Aliamphritea hakodatensis: one gene and its partners. Each later gene encodes a partner of the first gene's protein in a complex. Links are inferred from orthologs where the notes say so. Each region holds a gene or a part of one and is shown in the gene's direction. Other genes may lie near its edges.

Region 1 (7,343 bases):
AAAGCGGTTTAGTGCCGACCATCATGAAAGTGCTGAAAGATTTTGGTTTGTATATTGCCGCCGGCGGTGCCGGATTGCTGGCGCTGATTGCCGGGCTGATTTTCTTCCTGCGTCGCCGTAAAGATAAAGATGAAGAAGCGGGCAGTGAGCTTGAGCAGGCGGTGGCAGATGCTGAAGCCGATATCGGTGATGTTACGGAAGCTACTGAAGACGCCGTGACTGCAGACGCTGAGTCAGTTGCAGACGCTGATGCGGATGTGCCGGACGAGGCTGAAGAACTGGTGGCAATGTCAGATGATGTTGATCTGGATGATCTTGAAGACCTGACTGAGCTGGATCTGGAAATGGATCTTGATGACAGCTTTGCAGAAAACCCGCTGGAAGCGCCTGACGCTGATCCGCTGGATGAAACAATTGATGATCAGGAGTTCGATCTGGGGCTGGGTGATGATGACCTGGATGCGGATCTGGCTGAACTGGATATCGCTGATGTGGAAGAGGCCGTTGAACCGGCTGCTGTCACGGCAGCAGCAGATCCTGCAGACGATGAGTTTGATCTGGATCTGGACATGGATATTGACGAGCCGTTTGCTGCGGCTGCTGAACAGCCTGAAGTCGATGAGCTGTCTGAAGAGCTGGCAGGGCCGGAGGTTGATGACGCCCTGGATGCCATTCTTGATGAGGGTAATGACGCCTCAATCGATGATGTTCTGGCTGAGATCGATGATGATGAGCTGGAATTCACCGCTGAACCTTTGGCTCAGGATACCGAAGATGATATAGCTGATCTGGACGATGTCCTTGCGGAAGCGGGTGGCGATGATCTGGAGTTTACGCCGCAGGCTTTGCCGGATGATGAGCCTGAAGCGGTGGCTGAGGCCGTTGCTGATGACAGCGATGAGCTTGAATTTGATTTGTCTGCCGCTGAAGAGGATGAAGATCTGGTTGATCTTGATTCACTGCTGAATGATGCGCCGCCGGAAGCGCCGGTTGCCGCGCAAGATGAGTCAGTTGATATTGATGATCTTATGGCTGATCTTCAGTCTGCAGATCCGCTGCCGGAAGATGAAGACGACAGTGATATGGTGTCACTGGATGAGTTGTTAGGTGAGTCTTCAGCGCCGGAAGCTGCTTCACCTGTGCCTGAGCATGTGGCCGTTCATCCTGAAGTTGAAAGCCTGCTTGAAGAAGCGGTTGCCGAAAATGATGAAGTGGTGCTGGATGAAACAGCATTTACCGGTGGCTCTGCTGCAGACGAGCTGGAAGCGACGTTCTCTTCGGATCTGGATGCAGATCTTGATTCCGAACTCGAAGCGTTGCTCAGTGGTGATGACAGTGCGTTACCGGCTGGCGGTGATGAGAGTCTTGACGGTATCAGCCTGCTGGATGGCGCTGATGAAGTTGAGACCAAGCTTGATCTGGCCCGTGCCTACATCGATATGGAAGATGTCGACGGTGCAAAAGATATTTTGGCTGAAATTCTGCAGGAAGGCAGTGATAATCAAAAGCAGGAAGCGAACTCTCTGCTGGAATCGCTTGTCTGAGGACAGGATTTTAAGCACTCTGGAAAGTAAGTAAGAATTTATGTCACAACGGGATAACACCCAGCAAGAAGGGGCGACGCAAGTCGCCCCTTATCGTTTTGCGTTATGTGTAGAGTATGCCGGTGGAAACTACCGGGGCTGGCAAATTCAGCCGGAACATAACGTGCCGACCATTCAGGCTGAGGTTGAGGCCGCTCTGAGTAAGATTGCCAACGAACCCGTCAGTGTGGTCTGTGCCGGCAGGACAGATGCCGGGGTCAGTGGTACCTATCAGATTATTCATTTTGATACCTATGCGAAGCGCGATGTTCGCGGCTGGGTGATGGGAACAAACACCAAGCTCCCTGATGATATAGCCATTAAATGGGCCAAGCCAGTTGATGCCACGTTCCATGCCCGTTTTTCTGCGCTTGAGCGGCGCTACCGGTACCTTATATACAGCGCTAAGGTGAAGCCTGCGGTATTGAATAAAGGGGTGACCTGGACGTATAAAAGCCTCAATGTCGATGCCATGCGCGAGGCGGTTCAGCACCTGATCGGCAAACACGATTTTACTTCCTACCGGGCGGTGGGCTGTCAGGCAAAAAGTCCGGTAAGGGACGTCCGGGAGTTCAATGTATACCGTGAAGGGGATCTGATCGTTCTGGATGTGCGGGCGAACGCCTTTTTGCATCATATGATCCGTAACTTCGCCGGTGTGCTGATGACGATCGGGGCGGGTGAGGCCGAGCCGGTATGGGCAAAAGAAGTGCTTGAGGCACAAGATCGCCGTTTGGGCGGCGTCACTGCGCCGCCGTTTGGTCTGTACTTTGTTGATGTGAAGTATCCGGCAGAATATGAGTTACCGGTGTCTGATCTTGGACCGTATTTTTTGTCCTGCTAGTCAGAAAAAACGCTGAGCCAGCCGGTACAGGTGTGCTGTTTCTTTTCCTGTCTGAAACGCGTCTTGGGGCTGTGCTTGGCGGATCTATCTGGTAGTATGTTCGGCTTCATAATTAGATATAAGTTTATTGTGTGATGTGCACGCAGCTTGTGTGCGAATTGTACAGTATTCATGATTTGAGCCTGTCTGGCAGGCTGTGTAACAGACAAGCAGGAGAGCTGCAGTTGGCGGTTGAAACGGCTACTGGCAATTCAGAGCATAATAACATTGGATCCGGTACGGCAGCCCGGGTGAAAATCTGTGGTATTACCTGTCTTGAAGATGCGCTTATGGCCATCGACGCAGGTGCTGATGCGCTGGGGTTCGTATTTTATGCGCCAAGCCCACGCTACGTGAGTCCTGAAACTGCGGCGGAGATTATTCGCCAGCTTCCTCCCTTTGTTACCACGGTTGCGCTCTTTGTTGACGCGCCAGCAGAGGATGTTGCCGCTGTTGTTGAACTGACTCAGATAGACCTTCTGCAATTCCATGGCAAAGAAACCGCCGCCTATTGCGAGCAGTTCAGCCGTCCTTATTTCAAAGCCCTGCGTATGTCCGCTGACATTGATGTCAGTCTGGCTGCTGCTGAGTACCCCTCGGCCCGGGCAATTCTGCTGGATGCTTATCGCAAAGGGGTGCCCGGCGGCACCGGCGAAAGCTTTGACTGGCAACGTATACCTTCAGATCTTCCTAAGCCTTTAATTCTGGCGGGTGGTCTGGACGGGTCCAATATTTATCGTGCTATCACCCAGGTCAGCCCGTTTGCGGTTGATGTCAGTGGCGGGGTAGAGCGAGTCAGGGGGCGAAAGTCGCCTGAGAAAATCAATACCTTTATGAGTGAGGTGGCACGTGCCAACTACAGCTGAACTTGCAATCGCAAAGCAGATGCCTGATCAGGGTGGTCACTTCGGTGACTTCGGTGGTCGTTATGTATCTGAGACCCTGATGGCTGCATTGCAGCATCTTGAACATACTTATGAAACCCTGTGGGCTGATCCTAAGTTTCAGGAAGAATTTGACCGCGATCTGGCACATTATGTTGGCCGTCCGTCGCCACTGTATCATGCGGAGCGTTTGTCCCGTGAGCTGGGCGGCGCGCAGATTTACCTGAAGCGTGAAGACCTTAACCATACCGGTGCCCATAAGGTGAACAATACCATCGGTCAGGCGTTGCTGGCCAAGCACACCGGTAAGCCGCGGATCATTGCTGAAACCGGTGCCGGTATGCACGGCGTTGCCAGTGCCACAGTTGCTGCCCGTCTGGGGCTTCAGTGCCAGGTTTACATGGGTGAGGAAGATGTCCGCCGTCAGGTGATGAACGTCTACCGTATGAAATTGCTGGGTGCTGAGGTTATTTCGGTCAGCTCCGGTACCAAAACCCTGAAAGACGCGATGAACGAAGCCATGCGTGACTGGGTAACCAATGTTGATAATACATTCTACATTATCGGTACCGCTGCAGGCCCGCATCCTTATCCGAAACTGGTGCGTGATTTCCAGTCTGTTATTGGTCGTGAAGCCCGTAAACAGTGTCTTGATCAGGCCGGTAAACTGCCGGATGCGCTGATTGCCTGTGTTGGCGGTGGATCCAATGCCATTGGTTTGTTCCATCCGTTTATTGAAGATGCTGATGTGCGTATGGTGGGTGTGGAAGCGGGCGGTAACGGTCTGGAAACCGGTGAGCATGCTGCGCCACTGACTGCCGGACGTCCGGGCGTACTGCACGGTAACCGTACCTATCTGATGGAAGATGACGCGGGTCAGATCCTTGGCACGCACTCAGTGTCTGCCGGTCTGGATTACCCGGGTGTCGGTCCTGAGCATTCTTATCTTAAGGATATTGGCCGTGCTGAATATACTGCGATCAACGATGACGAAGCGCTGGACGCTTTCCGCCGTCTGACGCTGGTTGAAGGCATTATGCCGGCACTGGAATCCAGCCACGCAATTGCTCAGGCGATGAAGATGGCACCGACGATGGATAAAGATCAGGTTTTACTGGTCAACCTGTCAGGTCGGGGTGATAAAGATATGCATACCGTTGCTGCGATTGATGGTATTAAGGTTTAACAGCGGTTTACGCAGACAGCGAAAGAGTACTGAATATTATGAGTCGTATAAGTTCCTGTTTTGAAAAGTTGCAGGCAGAAGGTCGTAAGGCACTGATTCCTTACGTTACTGCCGGCGATCCGGCCCCGGGTGTTACGCTGCCGTTAATGCATGCGATGGTAGAGTCCGGCGCAGATATTATTGAGCTGGGTGTGCCCTTCTCTGACCCGATGGCTGACGGTCCTGTTATCCAGTTGGCGTGTGAACGGGCCTTGAGTCACAACACCAGCCTGCTGGATGTGCTGGCGGTGGTAGCTGAATTCCGTAAGACAGATCAGACCACTCCGGTCGTACTGATGGGGTACCTGAACCCGATCGAAGTAATGGGGTATGAGGCATTTGCTCAGGCTGCTTCTGACGCCGGTGTCGACGGCGTACTGACCGTCGATCTGCCACCAGAAGAAGCGGTTGATTTCGGCCCGCTGATGAAGGCTAAAGACATTGATGTCATTTACCTGCTGGCACCGACGACTGTTGAATCCCGCATAGAGAAAATCTGTGCCGCGGGCAGTGGTTATGTGTATTACGTGTCGGTTAAAGGTGTGACCGGTTCTGCCAGTCTGGATGTTGATGACGTGGCAAGCCGGTTGGATATCATCCGCAAGCATACAGATATGCCGGTGGGTGTGGGTTTTGGTATCCGTGATGATGCGTCTGCCCGGGCAATTTCTGAAGTTGCTGACGGTGTAATCGTCGGCAGCGTACTGGTTAATAAGATCGCCGAACTGGCTGATCAGCAAGATAAGATTCCTGAAGCAGTGGCTGCAATTACCGGTAGCATGCGTCAGGCCATGGATAAATAAGCCCGCTGAAGAAATGCGGTTAGTGGAGTCATAATGAGTAACTGGCTGGAAAAAATTGTTCCCTCTCTGGCGCGTTCTTCAGAGAAGAAACGTACCAACATTCCTGAAGGTCTGTGGAAGAAGTGTGCAAAGTGTGAATCGGTACTGTACCGCCCGGAACTGGAAAAGAATCTGAGCGTTTGTCCGAAGTGTGATCACCACATGCGGATTGGTGCGCGTCCACGTCTGGAAATGTTCCTGGACGAAGACGGACGTCAGGAAATCGGTGCAGAGGTGACACCGGTTGACCGTCTGAAGTTTAAAGATTCTAAAAAGTATAAAGACCGTCTGGCTGCTGCGCAGAAAGATACCGGTGAGAAAGATGCGCTGGTTGCGATGCGCGGTGAAGTGAACGGCCTGCCGGTTGTGGCGGTTGCATTTGAGTTCCGCTTCATGGGCGGCTCAATGGGTGCTGTGGTTGGTGAGCGTTTTGTGCGTGCTGCTAATGTGGCGCTGGAAGAGGGTATTCCGCTGATCTGTTTTGCTGCCAGTGGCGGTGCGCGTATGCAGGAAGCTCTTTTCTCCCTGATGCAGATGGCGAAAACCAGTGCGGCACTTGAAAAGCTGAAAAATGCAGGCGTACCGTACATTTCTGTGCTGACTGATCCTGTATACGGCGGTGTATCTGCCAGTCTGGCAATGCTGGGTGACCTGAACATCGGTGAACCCCGTGCCCTGGTTGGCTTTGCAGGTCCGCGGGTTATTGAGCAAACGGTACGTGAGAAGTTACCGGAAGGCTTCCAGCGCAGTGAGTTCCTGCTGGAACACGGTCAGGTTGATATGATTATTAACCGTGGCGAGATGCGCGACCGTTTATCTTCTATTCTGCGTATGATGCAGGGTAAGCCGGCAGCATAAGTTGCAGAGGCGAATACTTCGAAGGCCGATTTTGCTTAGCAAGTCGGCTTTCTTGTTTTTAATGGTTTTTTAGCATTGCAGACCGTTTTCAGGTCGTAACTGATGGCAGTGAGTATGTCTGAGCAAACAGCAAATAAAAAAGATCTGGCGCAGTGGCTGAGCTGGATTGAGCAGTCCCATCCCAGTGAAATTGAGCTTGGTCTTGAAAGGCTTAATGAAGTCTACCAGCGGCTGAATCTGGATCTGTCGGTCTCGAAGGTTGTCATTATTGGCGGCACCAACGGTAAGGGCTCAACGGTTGCGATGCTGGACCAGGCATTGCGTGATGCAGGCAAAACCGTTGGTTGCTTTACTTCGCCTCATTTCCTTCGTTACAACGAGCGGATCAAGCTGAACGGTCAGCAGGCGCAGGATGAGGTGCTGGTAAGTGCGTTCGAACGTATTTATGCGGCCTGCGGTGATACTTCGCTGACATACTTTGAATACAATGCGCTGGCGGCTCTGATTGTGTTTGCTGATGCCAAGCCGGATGTCATGCTGCTGGAAGTCGGACTGGGCGGTCGCCTGGATGCAATCAATATTGTCGATGCGGATATCTCTGTGGTTACAACGGTCGCTGTCGATCATATTGACTGGCTGGGTGATGACCGCGAAAAAATCGGTTATGAGAAAGCCGGTATATACCGAAGCGGACGGCCGGCGGTATGCGGTGATCCGGATGCGCCGAAAATGCTGCTCGATTACGCCGCTGAAATTGGCGCTGAACTGTGCGCCCGCGGCGATGATTTTCAGCTGACTGAACACGCTGACGGCCGCTGGGACTGGCAGGGGAAGTCTGCCACTGGTGATGTTGTCAGTTATAAAGGGTTGCCGGATATAAATTTACCGAAACCAAATGCGGCAGTTGTGATCCAAGTACTGCAGTTGCTTGGGGTGTCGCCTGAGGAAGGTGAGCTTGCGGCCAGCCTGGCAGCAGCATCGCTGACCGGCCGCTTGCAGCGCATAGAGCGCCACGGCTGTCAGTATACGCTGGATGTGGCGCATAATCCGCAAGCAGCTGAATACGTT
Region 2 (7,379 bases), 2.0 Mb from region 1 along the record:
CAACTTGATCTTGGTACCTATTACCTGCCGAAATATCCGATTCCGGAAGGCATGACCATGGACGAGTTTTTTGCCGATGTGTCATGGAAAGGTCTGGAAGAGCGTCTTGATATCCTGCTGGATAAAGATGCTGAAGATTACGCAGAAAAGCGTAAGCCCTACGAAGACCGGATGAATTTTGAGCTGGATATTATCACCCAGATGGGTTTCCCCGGTTACTTCCTGATCGTAATGGACTTTATTCAGTGGGGTAAGGATAACGGCGTGCCTGTAGGCCCTGGCCGGGGTTCCGGTGCGGGTTCATTAGTGGCCTATGCACAGAAAATTACCGACCTTGATCCTCTGGAATACGATCTGCTTTTTGAGCGATTCCTGAACCCAGAGCGGGTATCGATGCCTGACTTCGATATCGATTTCTGTATGGATAACCGCGATAAGGTTATCGATTACGTCGCAGAAACCTATGGCCGTGATGCGGTATCTCAGATTGTTACTTTCGGTACCATGGCGGCAAAGGCGGTGGTGCGGGACGTTGCCCGGGTGCAGGGCAAGGCATTTGGTCTGGCGGATAAACTGTCCAAACTGATCCCTTTTGAAATAGGCATGACGCTCAGCAAGGCGATGGAAGAAGAGCCGATGATGCGTGAGTTTGTGGAGTCCAGCGAAGAAGCGCAGGAAATCATGGACATGGCCTATAAGCTGGAGGGGGTTACCCGTAACGTCGGTAAACACGCCGGTGGTGTGGTAATTGCCCCGACCAAGCTGACAGACTTTGCCGCCACCTATTGTGATGAGCATGGGCAGGGGCTGGTTACTCAGTTTGATAAAGGTGATGTTGAGGAGGCCGGACTGGTTAAGTTCGACTTCCTGGGTTTGCGGACCCTGACCATTATCGACTGGGCGGTAAAGACCATTGACCGGATTCGGGCGAAAAGCGGCGAAGAGCCGCTGGATATCGCGCTGATTGACCTGGAAGACCCAGTTACTTTTGATTTGCTGCAGTCCGCTGAGACCACGGCGGTTTTCCAGCTTGAGTCCAGCGGTATGAAAGATCTGGTAAACCGGCTGAAACCAAGCCGCTTTGAAGATATTGTCGCACTGGTAGCGCTGTTCCGTCCGGGGCCGCTGCAGTCCGGCATGGTAGATGACTTCATTAACCGAAAGCACGGTTTAGCTGAGCTTGCCTACCCCCATGCGGATTACCAGTTAGAGAGCCTGCAGCCTGTATTGGAGCCTACCTACGGCATCATCCTGTATCAGGAGCAGGTAATGCAGATTGCTCAGGTGATGGCAGGCTATACCCTGGGTGGTGCGGACATGCTGCGCCGGGCGATGGGTAAGAAGAAACCCGAAGAAATGGCCAAGCAGCGGGTTTCGTTTCTTGAAGGATCGGAAAATAACAATATTGACCGGGATCTGGCCGGTAATATTTTCGATCTGGTGGAAAAGTTCGCCGGTTATGGTTTTAACAAGTCTCACTCCGCCGCTTATGCACTGGTGTCCTATCAGACGGCCTGGCTGAAAGCGCATTATCCTGCGCCTTTCATGGCAGCGGTATTGTCCTCTGATATGCAGAACACCGAAAAGGTGGTGATCTTCATTGAAGAGTGCCGGACCATGGAGTTGCCACTGGTACTGCCGGACGTGAACTGTGGCGAATATATGTTTACCGTGAATGATGACGGTGAAATTGTTTACGGTTTGGGGGCGGTAAAGGGCGTGGGTGAAGGCCCGATTGAGTCGATTGTTGAAGCCCGTCAGGAGGGCCCGTTTAAGGATATTTTTGACTTCTGTAAACGGGTTGGCAGTAAGAAGATCAACAAACGTGTTATGGAAGCCCTGGTTCGCTGTGGCGCACTGGATAAACTCGGTCCGGACCGTGCCCAGCTGTGGGCTGCCATTCCTGAAGCGCTGAAAGCAGCTGATCAGAGTGAGCGCAATCAGAGTGCCGGTATGTTTGATCTGTTCGGTGATATGGAAGCCGAAGATCCCCGTGACCCTTATGCAGACTACATGAAGCTGCGTTGCTGGACGGATAAAGAGCGTCTGCAGGGTGAGAAAGATACCCTCGGCTTGTATGTAACCGGTCATCCGATTGACGAATACGAGTCAGAATTGCCGAATATTATTTCCAAGCGAATCGTTGAGTTACAGCCGGCCCGGGGCCAGCAACAGAAAATGCTGGGGCTGGTGGTAGATATCCGGATGAAGAAAACCAAGAAGGGTGATCCGCTGTGCTTTATTACACTGGATGACCGGACGTCCCGGATAGAAATTACGCTTTTCGGTGACAGTTTTGATGAGCATCGCCATCTGCTGAACAAAGATGCGATCCTGCTGGTCGAAGGTGAAATTGCACACGATGATTATTCAGGCCGGACTAAAGTTCGGGCCAGTAAAGTCATTGATATCACTCAGGCCAGAGCCCGGTATGCATCGCATATACAGGTGAACTGTCAGGCAGATCAGCTGAAAGAACGTCAGCTTAAGGTTCTTGAGCAGTTACTCGAAGGGGCGAAAGGCGCTTCTGCCGTGAGTGTCGCTTTGCAGTACAGCCGGGAAGATGCATCTGCACGGGTGTATCTGGGGGATGACTGGAAAGTGGAACCGACAGATGAGGTGTTACTGAAGCTGAAGGATCAGTTTGGTGGTGATGCTGTGTCTGTTTGTTATTAAATCGCCGCTAAGTGACGCCTGATACTGGTTCTTAATTCCATGTACGGGTACACTTAGCAGAATTTTTTTCCGTTACCGGGACACGCCCGGCAGCGATATAGAAACAAACGGAATACGTTACGCATGAATCCCAATTATCTGGATTTTGAACAGCCAATTGCTGACCTTGAAGCGAAGATCGAAGAGTTGCGTCTGGTTGGTAATGACAACGAACTGAATATTGAAGAAGAGATCAGCAAGTTGCAGGCAAAAAGCAGCAGCCTGACTGAGTCTTTATTTTCTGACCTGAGTGAGTGGCAGGTTTCGCAGCTGGCGCGGCATCCTCAGCGTCCGTATACGCTTGATTATGTTAAGCACATCTTTGATGACTTTGAAGAGCTGCACGGTGACCGTCACTATGCAGATGATCAGGCGCTGGTCGGTGGTATTGCCCGTCTGGAAGGGCGCCCTGTTATGCTGGTCGGTCATCAGAAAGGCCGTGAGGTTAAAGAAAAAGTACGCCGTAATTTCGGTATGCCACGTCCGGAAGGGTATCGTAAGGCCCTGCGTCTGATGGAAATGGCAGAACGTTTCAATATGCCGGTACTGACCTTCATTGATACACCGGGTGCGTATCCGGGGATCGGTGCAGAAGAGCGTGGTCAGAGTGAAGCGATTGCTTACAACCTTGCGGTTATGTCCCGTCTGAAAACGCCTATTATTTCTACCGTTATCGGTGAAGGCGGTTCCGGTGGCGCACTGGCGATCGGTGTCTGTGATGAGTTGCTGATGCTGCGTTATTCCACTTATTCAGTTATTTCGCCGGAAGGCTGTGCATCAATCCTGTGGAAGAGTGCGGAACGTGCTCCGGATGCTGCTAAAGCAATGGGCCTGACATCTGACCGTCTGTCTGAACTGGGGCTGGTTGATCAGATCGTTGATGAGCCTCTGGGCGGTGCGCACCGTGATCACGGTCTGATGGCTGCTAACCTGAAGAAACACCTGATGGAAACGCTGGCCCGTCATGATGAATTCAACACCGAAGAGCTATTGGAGCGTCGTTATCAGCGCCTGATGTCTTACGGTATTGATCAGTAAGCTCTGTCTGCTATAAAAAAACCGTCGGTATCCCCGGCGGTTTTTTTGTTTCAGGTTACAATTACCAGCAACACAGACAGAGACCTGTATATGGGCAAGATGACCGGCGATACCTTCATGCAACGCTTTGAGCAGCAACTGGCACATCAGTCCGGTATTCATCACTGGATCATTGCCCTCAGTGGCGGTCTGGATTCAATGGTGTTGCTGGAGCTTGCCAGCCGCTGTTTGCCCGCGGAGCAGTTAACGGTATTGCATATTAACCATCAGCTCCAGCGGGAAGCCGGTGAGTGGCAGCTCTTTTGTGCCCGTCAGGCTGAACTGCGTGGGCTGGCGTTTCATGCTGAAAGGGTGTGTTTGCAACCGGGCAGTGTTGAAACGGCTGCCAGAAATGCCCGCTATGAGGTATTTGAGCAGGTGTCGTCCCGGAATACCTGTGTATTGCTGGCGCATCACCGTGATGATCAGGCTGAAACGCTGCTGTTCCGTTTATTCCGGGGCGCAGGGGTGCGGGGGATGGCTGCAATGCCGCGGCAACGTGCGCTTGGTGAAGGCCTGTTATTCAGGCCGCTGCTGGATATCAGCCGCAATGAATTGGCAGAGTGGGCGCAGGAAGAAGGTTTGTGCTGGGTAGAAGATCCCAGTAACAGGGATCTTCAGTATGACCGAAATTTTCTGCGCCAGCAGGTGTTGCCTCTGCTGGCCGGGCGCTGGTCCGGAGTCAGTGCGCGCCTTCAGACAGCGGCCGGTCATCTGGCAGATGCCGAAGCGCTGCTGGAAGAATTTGCTCAGTCGGATCTTCAGAATTGCTTAGCCGAAAACAGCTTGCAGGTTGATAAGCTGCAGTTGTTGTCGGAGCGGCGTCAGGCAAATCTGTTACGTTACTGGTGCCGGTGCGCAGGCGTTCAGCTCACTGCCGCACAGCTGGACAGTCTCAGAACGTTAATGACTGTGGCCGGCGACCGGCAGCCGGAACTGATACTGGGTGACCGGATTATCCGCCGCTACCGCAACCGTTTATTTATCGAAGCGATGATGAGCTGTCCGCCATGGAGTGCTCTGCTGGTGGATGTGTTGGCGGCACCTGAGCGGTATCCGGGTGGTCGTCTGCTGTTAAAGACTGAATCGGCCGCCAGTCCGGACCTGTGGCTGGCCGGAGTGTCAGTTCGCAATCGTCGGGAGGGCGACAGGTGTCATCCGTCAGGCCGGCCGGGGAAGTCGTTAAAGCATTTGTTTCAGGAAGCCGGTGTGCCGCCGTGGCAGCGGGATCACTGGCCGGTGTGTGTCCGTGGGGACGAAATTGTAGCGGTCCCGGGAATCTGTATCTGTCAGAGCTGGTGTGAAGCTGAAAATAAGCCGCCTTTCTGGCTAGATTGGCAGCCCGCTGCATTGTTTGCCGGCAGTGATTCTGGTACCCTGTAGCCCCATCTTATGTTGCTGTTTTAATCAGACTGCTAGCCACTCATTAATACCTGTTCCGGCCGGTATTTTTTATTGCGTGAAAAAAATATTCCTTAACGGAATGGCTGATTAAACAGCGTTATCCAAGTTTACGACCATATACAGGTTCCACATGACGCGTTATATCTTCGTCACTGGCGGTGTTGTTTCTTCGTTGGGGAAAGGCATCGCATCCGCTTCACTGGCTGCAATTCTTGAAGCGCGGGGGCTTAAAGTCACCATGCTTAAGCTGGACCCTTATATTAACGTCGATCCGGGCACGATGAGCCCGATTCAGCACGGTGAAGTCTTTGTCACCGAAGATGGCGCTGAGACGGATCTGGATCTGGGCCACTATGAGCGTTTTATCCGCACCACTATGGGTAAGCGTAATAACTTTACCGCCGGCCGGGTGTATCAGCACGTACTGCGTAAAGAGCGCCGTGGTGATTATCTGGGCGGTACTGTTCAGGTTATTCCGCATATCACTGATGAAATTAAGCGCCGTGTGATTGACGGGGCCGGTGATGCCGATATTGCATTGGTGGAAATCGGTGGCACGGTTGGTGATATCGAATCACTGCCGTTCATGGAAGCGGTGCGTCAGTTAAAGGTTGAACTGGGCTTTAATCGCGCAATGTTCATGCACCTGACACTGGTGCCTTACATTGCGACTGCCGGTGAAATTAAGACTAAGCCTTCGCAGCACTCGGTTAAAGAACTGCGCTCAATCGGCATTCAGCCAGATATTCTGGTATGCCGTTCTGATTTTGCTATTCCTGCCAGTTCCCGCCGTAAGCTGTCTCTGTTTACCAACGTTGAAGAGCGTGCAGTGATTTCTCTGCCGGATGCTGATTCCATCTATAAGATCCCGCGTTTGCTGAGCGAACAGCGCCTGGATCAGATCGTTATCGAGCGCTTTAACCTGGATTGCCCGGCTGCTGACCTGAGCGAATGGGACCGTGTAGCTGATGCCAAGCTGAACCCGCACCGTGAAGTGACCATTGCGATGGTGGGTAAGTACATGGAGTTGCTGGATGCCTACAAGTCGCTGATTGAAGCGATTTCCCATGCGGGTATCGAGCTGCGTACCAAGGTAAACATTAAGTATATCGATTCTGAGCAGGTTGAGCGTGATGGCGTTGACCTGTTGTCGGACGTATCTGCAATCCTGGTACCGGGTGGCTTCGGTGAGCGCGGTGTGGAAGGTAAGATCGCTGCGGTTAAGTATGCCCGTGAGAACAAGGTGCCATACCTGGGTATCTGTCTGGGTATGCAGGTAGCTGTGATTGAATATGCACGCCATGTTGCCGGTATTGAAGATGCCAGCAGTACAGAATTTGATGCGGATGCGAAGAACCCGCTGATCGGTCTGATTACCGAGTGGATGACTGAAGAAGGTGTCACTGAATTACGGGGTAATGCCGATGACCTGGGCGGTACGATGCGTCTGGGTGCGCAGGTTTGTCACCTGAAAGACGGTACTACATCTGCCGCTGCATACGGTGCGACAGAAATTAAAGAACGTCACCGTCACCGTTATGAAGTGAACAACAACTACGTTGCGCAGCTGGAAGAGGCTGGCCTGGTCATTGCCGGCCGTTCTGTTGACGGCGAGCTTGTTGAAGTTGTGGAAGTGCCGGATCATCCATGGTTTGTCGCTTGTCAGTTCCACCCTGAATTTACATCGACTCCGCGTGACGGCCATGGCCTGTTCCGTGGGTTTATCGAAGCTGCCTTAATCCAGGCAGATCTGGAAAAGTAATATCTAAGTAATATTGGAGTTCTATTAATGGCAACAATTGCTGATATCAAAGCTCGCGAAGTGCTTGATTCCCGTGGTAACCCAACCGTTGAAGCGGATGTGATTCTAAGCACTGGCCAGCAGGCATCTGCCTGTGCGCCTTCCGGTGCCTCTACAGGCTCACGTGAAGCGCTGGAACTGCGTGACGGCGATAAATCACGTTACCTGGGTAAAGGTGTTCTGAAAGCGGTTGCTGCTATTAACGGTGAAATCCGTGACAGTCTGGTTGGCATGGACGTTGCTGATCAGCGTGCGCTGGACAACAAAATGCTGGCGCTGGATGGCACTGAAAACAAAGCCAACCTGGGTGCAAATGCTATTCTGGCTGTGTCGCTTGCAGCAGCTAAAGCCGCCGCGATCAGCAAAGGCGTTGAGCTGTATG
Region 3 (7,317 bases), 1.5 Mb from region 1 along the record:
GCACAGTTTGCCACGGTTATTATTCTCTGCCTCCGAAGATGCAGAACTTATAAAAACCCGGGATCAGCAGAACTGTCCCGGGTTCAGATGCAGCGGCCCGGAGCCCCGCACCAAATTCATTCAGCAAGCCGGCCACTGCCGGCTCACAGAAAACTTACTTTGTACCGAAAATCTTATCGCCGGCATCACCCAGACCAGGAATAATGTATCCCTGCTCGTTGAGATGGCTGTCCAGCGCTGCGGTGAAGATTTCCACATCAGGATGCTCCTCCTGAACAGCTTTCACCCCTTCAGGCGCAGCCACCAGCACCAGTGCACGGATACTGGTACAGCCTGATTTTTTCAGCATATCAATGGTGGCATTCATTGAGCCGCCCGTTGCCAGCATAGGATCAATGATCAGCGCCATACGTTCATCAATGTCATGGGCCAGCTTTTCAAAATACGCCACAGGCTGAAGAGTTTCTTCATCCCGGTACAGACCGACCACACTGATCTTTGCGCTTGGCACCAGATCAAGTACGCCGTCCAGCATACCAATGCCGGCACGCAGAATTGGCACAACAGTAATCTTCTTACCCTTGATACGCTCTGCAGTAATTTCGCCGCACCAGCCTTCCAGCTGATACGTTTCAGTAGCCAGATCTTTGGTCGCTTCATAGGTCAGCAAACAGCCTACCTCTGCCGCCAGCTGACGGAAGCTACGGGTGCTAACGCTTGCTGCCCGCATCAGGCCCAATTTGGGTTTTACCAGAGGATGGTTTATCTCATTAACACGCATGTTGTTCTCACCAGAAATCATAAAAATTAAACGACACAGCCGTTACCTGTTCCGCCCGGATACAAACAGGCAAGCGCACTGACACCCGAAAGCAGGGCAAAAACTGGCGCGCTTTATCAGTCAGCAAACAGGTAACATTAATTAGCCGGGCATGATACTGACAAATGCAGCAAATGTCTTACCAATTAGTCAGAATTTTACCGTCAGATCAAAACAAAAAAGCCGGCTGTTAAATAAGCCGGCTTTAAGGATAGTCGATTCTGCAGCACATCACCGTGACACAGAACAGAGTACAGAAGTTATGTTATCCCTGAGATAACAAATCACGTAAATCAATGATCGCCGCATTCGCCCGGGAAATATAAGACGCCATGACCAGTGAGTGATTCGACAGGAAACCGAACTCTGTACCGTTCAGGATAACCGGACTCCAGATTGTTGACTGGGTTGCCTCCAGTTCACGGATAATCTGGCGCAGACTGATCAGTGCATTTTTCTTTTCAAGCGCCGGCGCAAAGTCCTGCTCCACAGCTTTCAGCAAATGAATCAGCGCCCAGGACGTACCGCGGGCCTCATAAAAGACATCATCGATTTCCATCCACGGCGTTTTGATTTCCAGTTCGCCTGCTGCTGCAGTCGACTGACGTGCCTCATTATCTCCGGCCAGATCCGTGTTCACACGCTTCTGCCCGACACTGGCACTTAAACGCTGTGACAGGCTGCCCAGCCGGGTAGATACATCCGCAAGCCAGCCCCGCAGGTTATCCGCACGGGCATAGAACTGTGCAGCATCATCGTTACGTGCCAGACGCGCCTCGTACCCTAACAGTGCTTTTACGGCTTTACGGTATTCAGATTCCGTCGCAGGCAGCAACCAGCTGTTATTGTCAAAATGTAGCAGCGGCTCAGCTTCAATCAGATCAGGATCTTCTGTGGACTGGGACTGAGAACGGCTGAAATCCTTACGTAATGCCCGGGCCATATCCCGCGCCTGAACCAGCACACCGAACTCCCAGTTGGGAATGTTATCCAGCCAGAGTCCCGGCGGCATACGGTCGTTGTATAAGTATCCGCCCGGCTTATCGAGCAACACTTCGGTAATTCCCACCAGCGCATTCAGGGTAGCTGTGCCCACAACCGGTGCCTGACCATCTTCTGTCACTTCGGAGCGCACATCGAACGGGGCAGGCTCAAGGCTCCAGTACATTCCTACACCGGTCGCGACAACCAGATACACTACCAGAGCCGCTATAACGACCCCAACGCCTTTGATACCCAGTGTAACTGCGGTCATATTATCCCACAGACGTAACCACGTCCGCTGTAACCATTCCATCCTGAAGCCCTCTTAATAAGTCGCGTTATCGCGCGCAATATCTATGATATCCGACACCGGGTCAATGTTCCTTAACATTTATTAACGTTAACCGGCAGGCACCTCTAAACGCTGTCGGCAGCATAAATTGTCCACCCGGTCAGAAATTTACAGCATGAGGCTTAACTCTATCTGTATAAACAGGGCCTTAACTGCCCGCCGGAACCAGTCAACTAGTCAAATAATGTACAGAAAGCACTGACAACTTCTGCAAACTGGCAGACAAAACACAATAAATACAGGAACTGTTTACAGCCCCATTCTTTTCCGGCACACTAGCCAGTCTTAAGGGGTCCGGAACCCCAACCCTGAACGCTTTTGAAGTCTGAATAACGCGTCACTAAGGCAATTTAATGGCTAAAATCCTTGTTCTGAACGGTCCCAACCTTAACCTTCTCGGCACCCGGGAACCTGAGGTATACGGTACCACCACACTCCAGGACATCAACGTGCGTTTACAGTCACTTGCCCTGCAGAGCGGCCACCAGCTGGAATCTCTGCAAAGCAATGCTGAACACGTTCTGATTGACCAGATTCACCAGGCCCGCGACGAACAGACAGACTTCATTATTATTAACCCGGCGGCTTTCACCCACACCAGTGTGGCTTTACGTGATGCGCTGCTGGGGGTCGCAATTCCCTTCATCGAAATTCACATTTCGAATGTACACGCCAGAGAAACTTTTCGCAGCCACTCGTATCTATCTGATGTAGCTGTTGGCGTTATCTGCGGTCTGGGCACCCAGGGATACGAATTAGCACTGCAGTCGGCCATCAGCCGTCTGGAAAAACCCTAATCATCTGAATTTACTAAATAGAGCACTGCATTAGCATGGATATTCGCAAAGTAAAAAAACTGATCGAGTTGCTGGAAGAATCAAACATCAACGAAATTGAAATCAAAGAAGGTGAAGAATCCGTACGCATCAGCCGCGGTTCTAACCTGGTTGCTGCCCCGGTTGCTGCTGCACCTGTTGCTGTTGCACCTGCCGCACCTGTTGCTGCTGCACCTGCCGCCGCGCCTGCGCCGGTTGCTGCCGCACCAAGCAACGACAATGCACTTAAATCGCCAATGGTAGGTACTTTTTACCGCTCTCCGTCTCCAACGTCTCCTGCATTCGTTGAAGTAGGCTCTACCGTTAAGGCTGGCGACCCTGTCTGCATCGTAGAAGCAATGAAAATGATGAACCAGATCGAAGCAGACAAGTCCGGTGTTGTTGAAGCCATTCTGGTTGAAGACGGCCAGCCTGTTGAATTCGATCAGCCTCTGGTGACCATCGTATAAATCAGCCACAGGATCTTAACAATATGTTAGAAAAAGTAGTCATTGCCAACCGTGGCGAGATCGCTTTGCGTATCCTGCGGGCCTGCAAGGAACTGGGCATCAAAACTGTTGCTATCCATTCCACCGCAGACCGTGACCTGATGCATGTTCGCCTGGCGGACGAAGCCGTTTGTATCGGCCCTGCTCCGTCACCGCAAAGCTATCTGAATATTCCGGCTATCATTGCCGCTGCTGAAGTCACCGACTCTACCGGTATTCACCCGGGTTACGGCTTCCTGGCAGAAAACGCTGATTTCGCAGAACGTGCTGAACAGAGCGGTTTTGCATTCATCGGCCCCAAAGCTGAAACTATTCGCCTGATGGGTGACAAGGTATCAGCTATCGAAGCCATGCAGAAAGCCGGCGTACCGACTGTACCGGGTTCTGACGGCGAACTGCCGGAAGACAGCGAAGAAGTGCTGGCGATCGGACGCCGTATCGGTTATCCGGTAATCATCAAGGCTGCTGCCGGTGGTGGCGGTCGCGGTATGCGTGTTGTTCACAACGAAGCGCACCTGCTGAATGCTATTTACGTCACTAAAGCTGAAGCCAAAGCCGCCTTCGGTGATGATACGGTTTACATGGAGAAATTCCTTGAAAACCCACGTCACGTTGAAGTTCAGGTTCTGTCTGATGGCCAGGGCAATGCAATTCATCTGTACGATCGCGACTGCTCCTTGCAGCGCCGTCACCAGAAAGTAGTTGAAGAAGCACCTGCTCCGCACCTGGATCCGGAAGCCCGCGCTCAGGTACTGCAGAGCTGTGTCGACGCCTGTCTGGAAATCAACTACCGCGGCGCCGGTACGTTCGAATTCCTGTACGAGAACGGCGGTTTCTACTTCATTGAAATGAACACCCGTGTTCAGGTAGAACACCCGGTATCAGAGATGGTAACCGGTGTGGATATCGTAAAAGAACAGCTGCGCATTGCTTCTGGCCTGCCACTGACCATTAAGCAGGAAGATATCGAGCTGAAAGGTCACTCAGTGGAATGCCGTATCAACGCAGAAGATCCGGTCACCTTTATGCCAAGCCCTGGTAAGATCACCCACTTCCATGCCCCGGGCGGCATTGGTGTGCGCGTAGACTCTCACCTGTACAGCGGTTACAGCGTACCACCACATTACGACTCTCTGATCGCTAAACTGATCACCTATGGAGATTCCCGTGAAGTGGCCCTGCGCCGTATGGAAATCGCGCTGGATGAAATGCTGATCGACGGTATCAGGAGCAACATTCCGCTGCACCAGGATATTGTCCGCGATGCGAACTTCGCTGAAGGCGGGGTTAACATCCACTATCTGGAAAAGAAACTGGGACTCGACTGATCCCGGTATATGCAGGCAGCGGACACCCGCTGCCTGCAGTTTTACGCATTAACCCGGTTACCTCCCCAGGCGATATCCGCCGAATGACGGTCAGCGCACCGCATCACCCCAGGTAACTGAGCTGTAACGGTTAAAGCCCATACTATATGCTTACCGGTACCGCTTACCCGAATACAGGAAGACCCGTCATGCCATGGTTGCAGATCAAACTGGATGTTTCCCCTGAGAACGCCGAACCTTACGAAGATCTTTTACTGGCAGCCGGCTGCGCTGCGGTTACCTTTACTGATCAGGCCGACCAGCCAATCTTCGAACCTGATCTGGGCACTACACCCCTGTGGAGCAACACAGTACTGACCGGTTTGTTTTCAGCCGATCATGATCTGGACGCAACCCTGAACTTTCTGCAGCAGGCACATAAGGATCAGTTTCCTGACCGCGAATTTCCAACCTGCAAGACAGAAATTCTGGAAGACAAGGACTGGGAACGGGAATGGATGGACAACTACCAGCCAATGCAGTTTGGCAAACGCTTATGGGTCTGCCCGAGCTGGAAAGACGTGCCTGACCCACAGGCAGTCAACCTGATGCTCGATCCGGGCCTGGCATTTGGCACCGGTACCCACCCAACAACCGCGCTGTGCCTGGAATTCCTTGACGGCCTGGAACTGAATGACAAACAGGTCACCGATTACGGCTGCGGCTCCGGCATTCTGGGAATTGCAACTCTGCTGCTGGGTGCTACCCGTGTTACCGCTGTCGATATCGACGTACAGGCGCTTACAGCCAGCAAGGATAACCTGAACCGTAACGGCCTGACCGAAGACCGTATGCAGGTTTATTTACCGGAACAAACCCCGGAACACGAAGCAGACGTACTGGTTGCCAATATTCTGGCTGGTCCGCTGGTCGAACTCGCGCCAACACTCAGCAAACACACCCGCAGCGGCGGACAACTGGTTTTATCCGGCTTACTGGCCCATCAGGAAGAAGAAATCCGGGCAGCCTACGGCAACGACTTTATTCTGGACCCGGTCAGCGAACGCGAAGGCTGGATCCGCATTACCGGAATTAAGCGATAAACCGTGAAGCAGCAGCGCCTGATTACAGCATGTCCGGCCTGTAAAGCTCGCTTTCAGGTTACCGCCGGACAATTAAAAATAGCCCACGGCAAGGTACGGTGCGGTACCTGTCTGGAAGTATTTAATGCTGAACTGTGCAAAGTACCTGAGCCCAAACCGGCAAAAACACCGGAACCGGCCACCCAGTCCTCCGTTGTAGCACCGGCTCAGGAAAAACCGTCGTCGCGTCCGGCAATTCCCAAAGCCTTTATTCCGGCCCGCAAACCTGTACAGCCGGAAACACCACAGCCTCTAGACCTTGACCAGCCGGTGCAGGCACTGTTTAACAGCAGCCCCAAAAAAGTCACAACCGACTCATCCGGACAAAAGGAAGCCGCAACGCCAGAACAACCTTTGGCGACAGCAACAACGCCTGTTTCAGAACTGCCGGTCAGCCTGCATATAAGGCAAGCCAAATCCGTCCAGCCGCAGCCAGACACGCCGGCAAACAACGATCGGGCAAGCCCTGCCGAACAAAACCATTCTCAGCCCCCGGGCCCAGAGCGCAAACAACAATCTGCCAGTACACAACAAGAGGGCAAACAGCCTTCACAACCTGAGCCGTCCGGAAAAACAGCGACCGCCGGTGTTCAGGATAGCCCGCAGCAGACACACGCCGCGCCCTTAAAAGACACCCGTTCGGCAGATGAAAGCGCGCAGACCGAGAAAATCCGGCAGGCGCTGCACCGCCACCAAACCAGCTATCAGGCCAGAGACCAGGAACACGGCTACCTGAACCCGGCTGAAAAAAAACTGCAGGAGCTGTTACGCAATGCCAGCAACCCCCTGACGGCGACGGACCCGGCACCTGCACCACAGCCCGTTACCGCTTCAGCACCCGTTGAGCACAGCAGCATTCTGGCACTTCACCCCGACACCGAAGATAAAGACAGCGACTTCGTCCCTCAACAGACAGAACCGGTCATGATCCGGGCGACACATCAGCCACCGGGCAAAACCCTTTCACAGGCACTGATTATCTTCCTGGCACTGAGCTGCCTGCTGCTACAGTTCATGTGGTTCGAACGTAACGACCTGATTCGCCAGCCAGCGCTGACCAAACTCTACAAACCTGTCTGCGAACAGATCGACTGCCGGTTAGCCGTGCCGGAGAATGTACCGGACATCATAACCGAGCAGTTAATTGTGCAGGAGCACAAGGACTATCAGGGTGTGATAACAATCAGTATGTTGCTGAGAAATAAGGCGGCATTTGAACAGGCCTTCCCGGCCATCAGACTGGCATTTTCCGACCGTAACGGCAGCATCATCAACCGACGGACATTCCAGCCGGCTGAATACCTGAATTCAGTGTCTCTGGACGCCTCAGGAATGCCGCTCGAACACAGCATCCAGGTCCACCTGGATGTTCTCAATCCCGGACGTGC

What was found. The genes of interacting proteins can lie anywhere in the genome.
Region 2: the proteins of accD (region 1) and accA are in contact, whole or in part, in a solved structure (PDB 8UXZ), measured with the Escherichia coli proteins. The link is inferred for Aliamphritea hakodatensis from one-to-one orthologs.
Region 3: the proteins of accD (region 1) and accB are in contact, whole or in part, in a solved structure (PDB 8UXZ), measured with the Escherichia coli proteins. The link is inferred for Aliamphritea hakodatensis from one-to-one orthologs.

What each region holds. Positions count from the first base shown.
Region 1 is NZ_AP025281.1:2,797,974-2,805,316, reverse strand. The notes cover bases 4,569-7,343. They hold accD (acetyl-CoA carboxylase, carboxyltransferase subunit beta), read left to right. Parts: upstream 4,569-5,411; coding sequence 5,412-6,275; downstream 6,276-7,343. Other genes in these bases: folC (bifunctional tetrahydrofolate synthase/dihydrofolate synthase), read left to right, coding at 6,390-7,343; trpA (tryptophan synthase subunit alpha), read left to right, coding at 4,575-5,378. In the rest of the region: PCI15_RS12975 (FimV/HubP family polar landmark protein), read left to right, coding at 1-1,544; tRNA pseudouridine(38-40) synthase TruA, read left to right, coding at 1,585-2,427; PCI15_RS12965 (phosphoribosylanthranilate isomerase), read left to right, coding at 2,652-3,332; trpB (tryptophan synthase subunit beta), read left to right, coding at 3,352-4,536.
Region 2 is NZ_AP025281.1:821,890-829,268, forward strand. The notes cover bases 1,966-4,776. They hold accA (acetyl-CoA carboxylase carboxyl transferase subunit alpha), read left to right. Parts: upstream 1,966-2,799; coding sequence 2,800-3,753; downstream 3,754-4,776. Other genes in these bases: dnaE (DNA polymerase III subunit alpha), read left to right, coding at 1,966-2,676; tilS (tRNA lysidine(34) synthetase TilS), read left to right, coding at 3,799-4,776. Outside these bases: more of dnaE, read left to right, coding at 1-1,965; more of tilS, read left to right, coding at 4,777-5,175; pyrG (CTP synthase), read left to right, coding at 5,327-6,958; eno (phosphopyruvate hydratase), read left to right, coding at 6,986-7,379. UniProt on the Escherichia coli protein: Component of the acetyl coenzyme A carboxylase (ACC) complex. First, biotin carboxylase catalyzes the carboxylation of biotin on its carrier protein (BCCP) and then the CO(2) group is transferred by the carboxyltransferase to acetyl-CoA to form malonyl-CoA.
Region 3 is NZ_AP025281.1:1,279,307-1,286,623, reverse strand. The notes cover bases 1,966-4,714. They hold accB (acetyl-CoA carboxylase biotin carboxyl carrier protein), read left to right. Parts: upstream 1,966-2,988; coding sequence 2,989-3,441; downstream 3,442-4,714. Other genes in these bases: accC (acetyl-CoA carboxylase biotin carboxylase subunit), read left to right, coding at 3,465-4,714; aroQ (type II 3-dehydroquinate dehydratase), read left to right, coding at 2,510-2,953; PCI15_RS05850 (DUF2333 family protein), read right to left, coding at 1,966-2,117. Outside these bases: upp (uracil phosphoribosyltransferase), read right to left, coding at 155-781; more of PCI15_RS05850, read right to left, coding at 1,086-1,965; more of accC, read left to right, coding at 4,715-4,808; prmA (50S ribosomal protein L11 methyltransferase), read left to right, coding at 4,997-5,890; PCI15_RS05825 (DUF3426 domain-containing protein), read left to right, coding at 5,894-7,317. UniProt on the Escherichia coli protein: This protein is a component of the acetyl coenzyme A carboxylase complex; first, biotin carboxylase catalyzes the carboxylation of the carrier protein and then the transcarboxylase transfers the carboxyl group to form malonyl-CoA.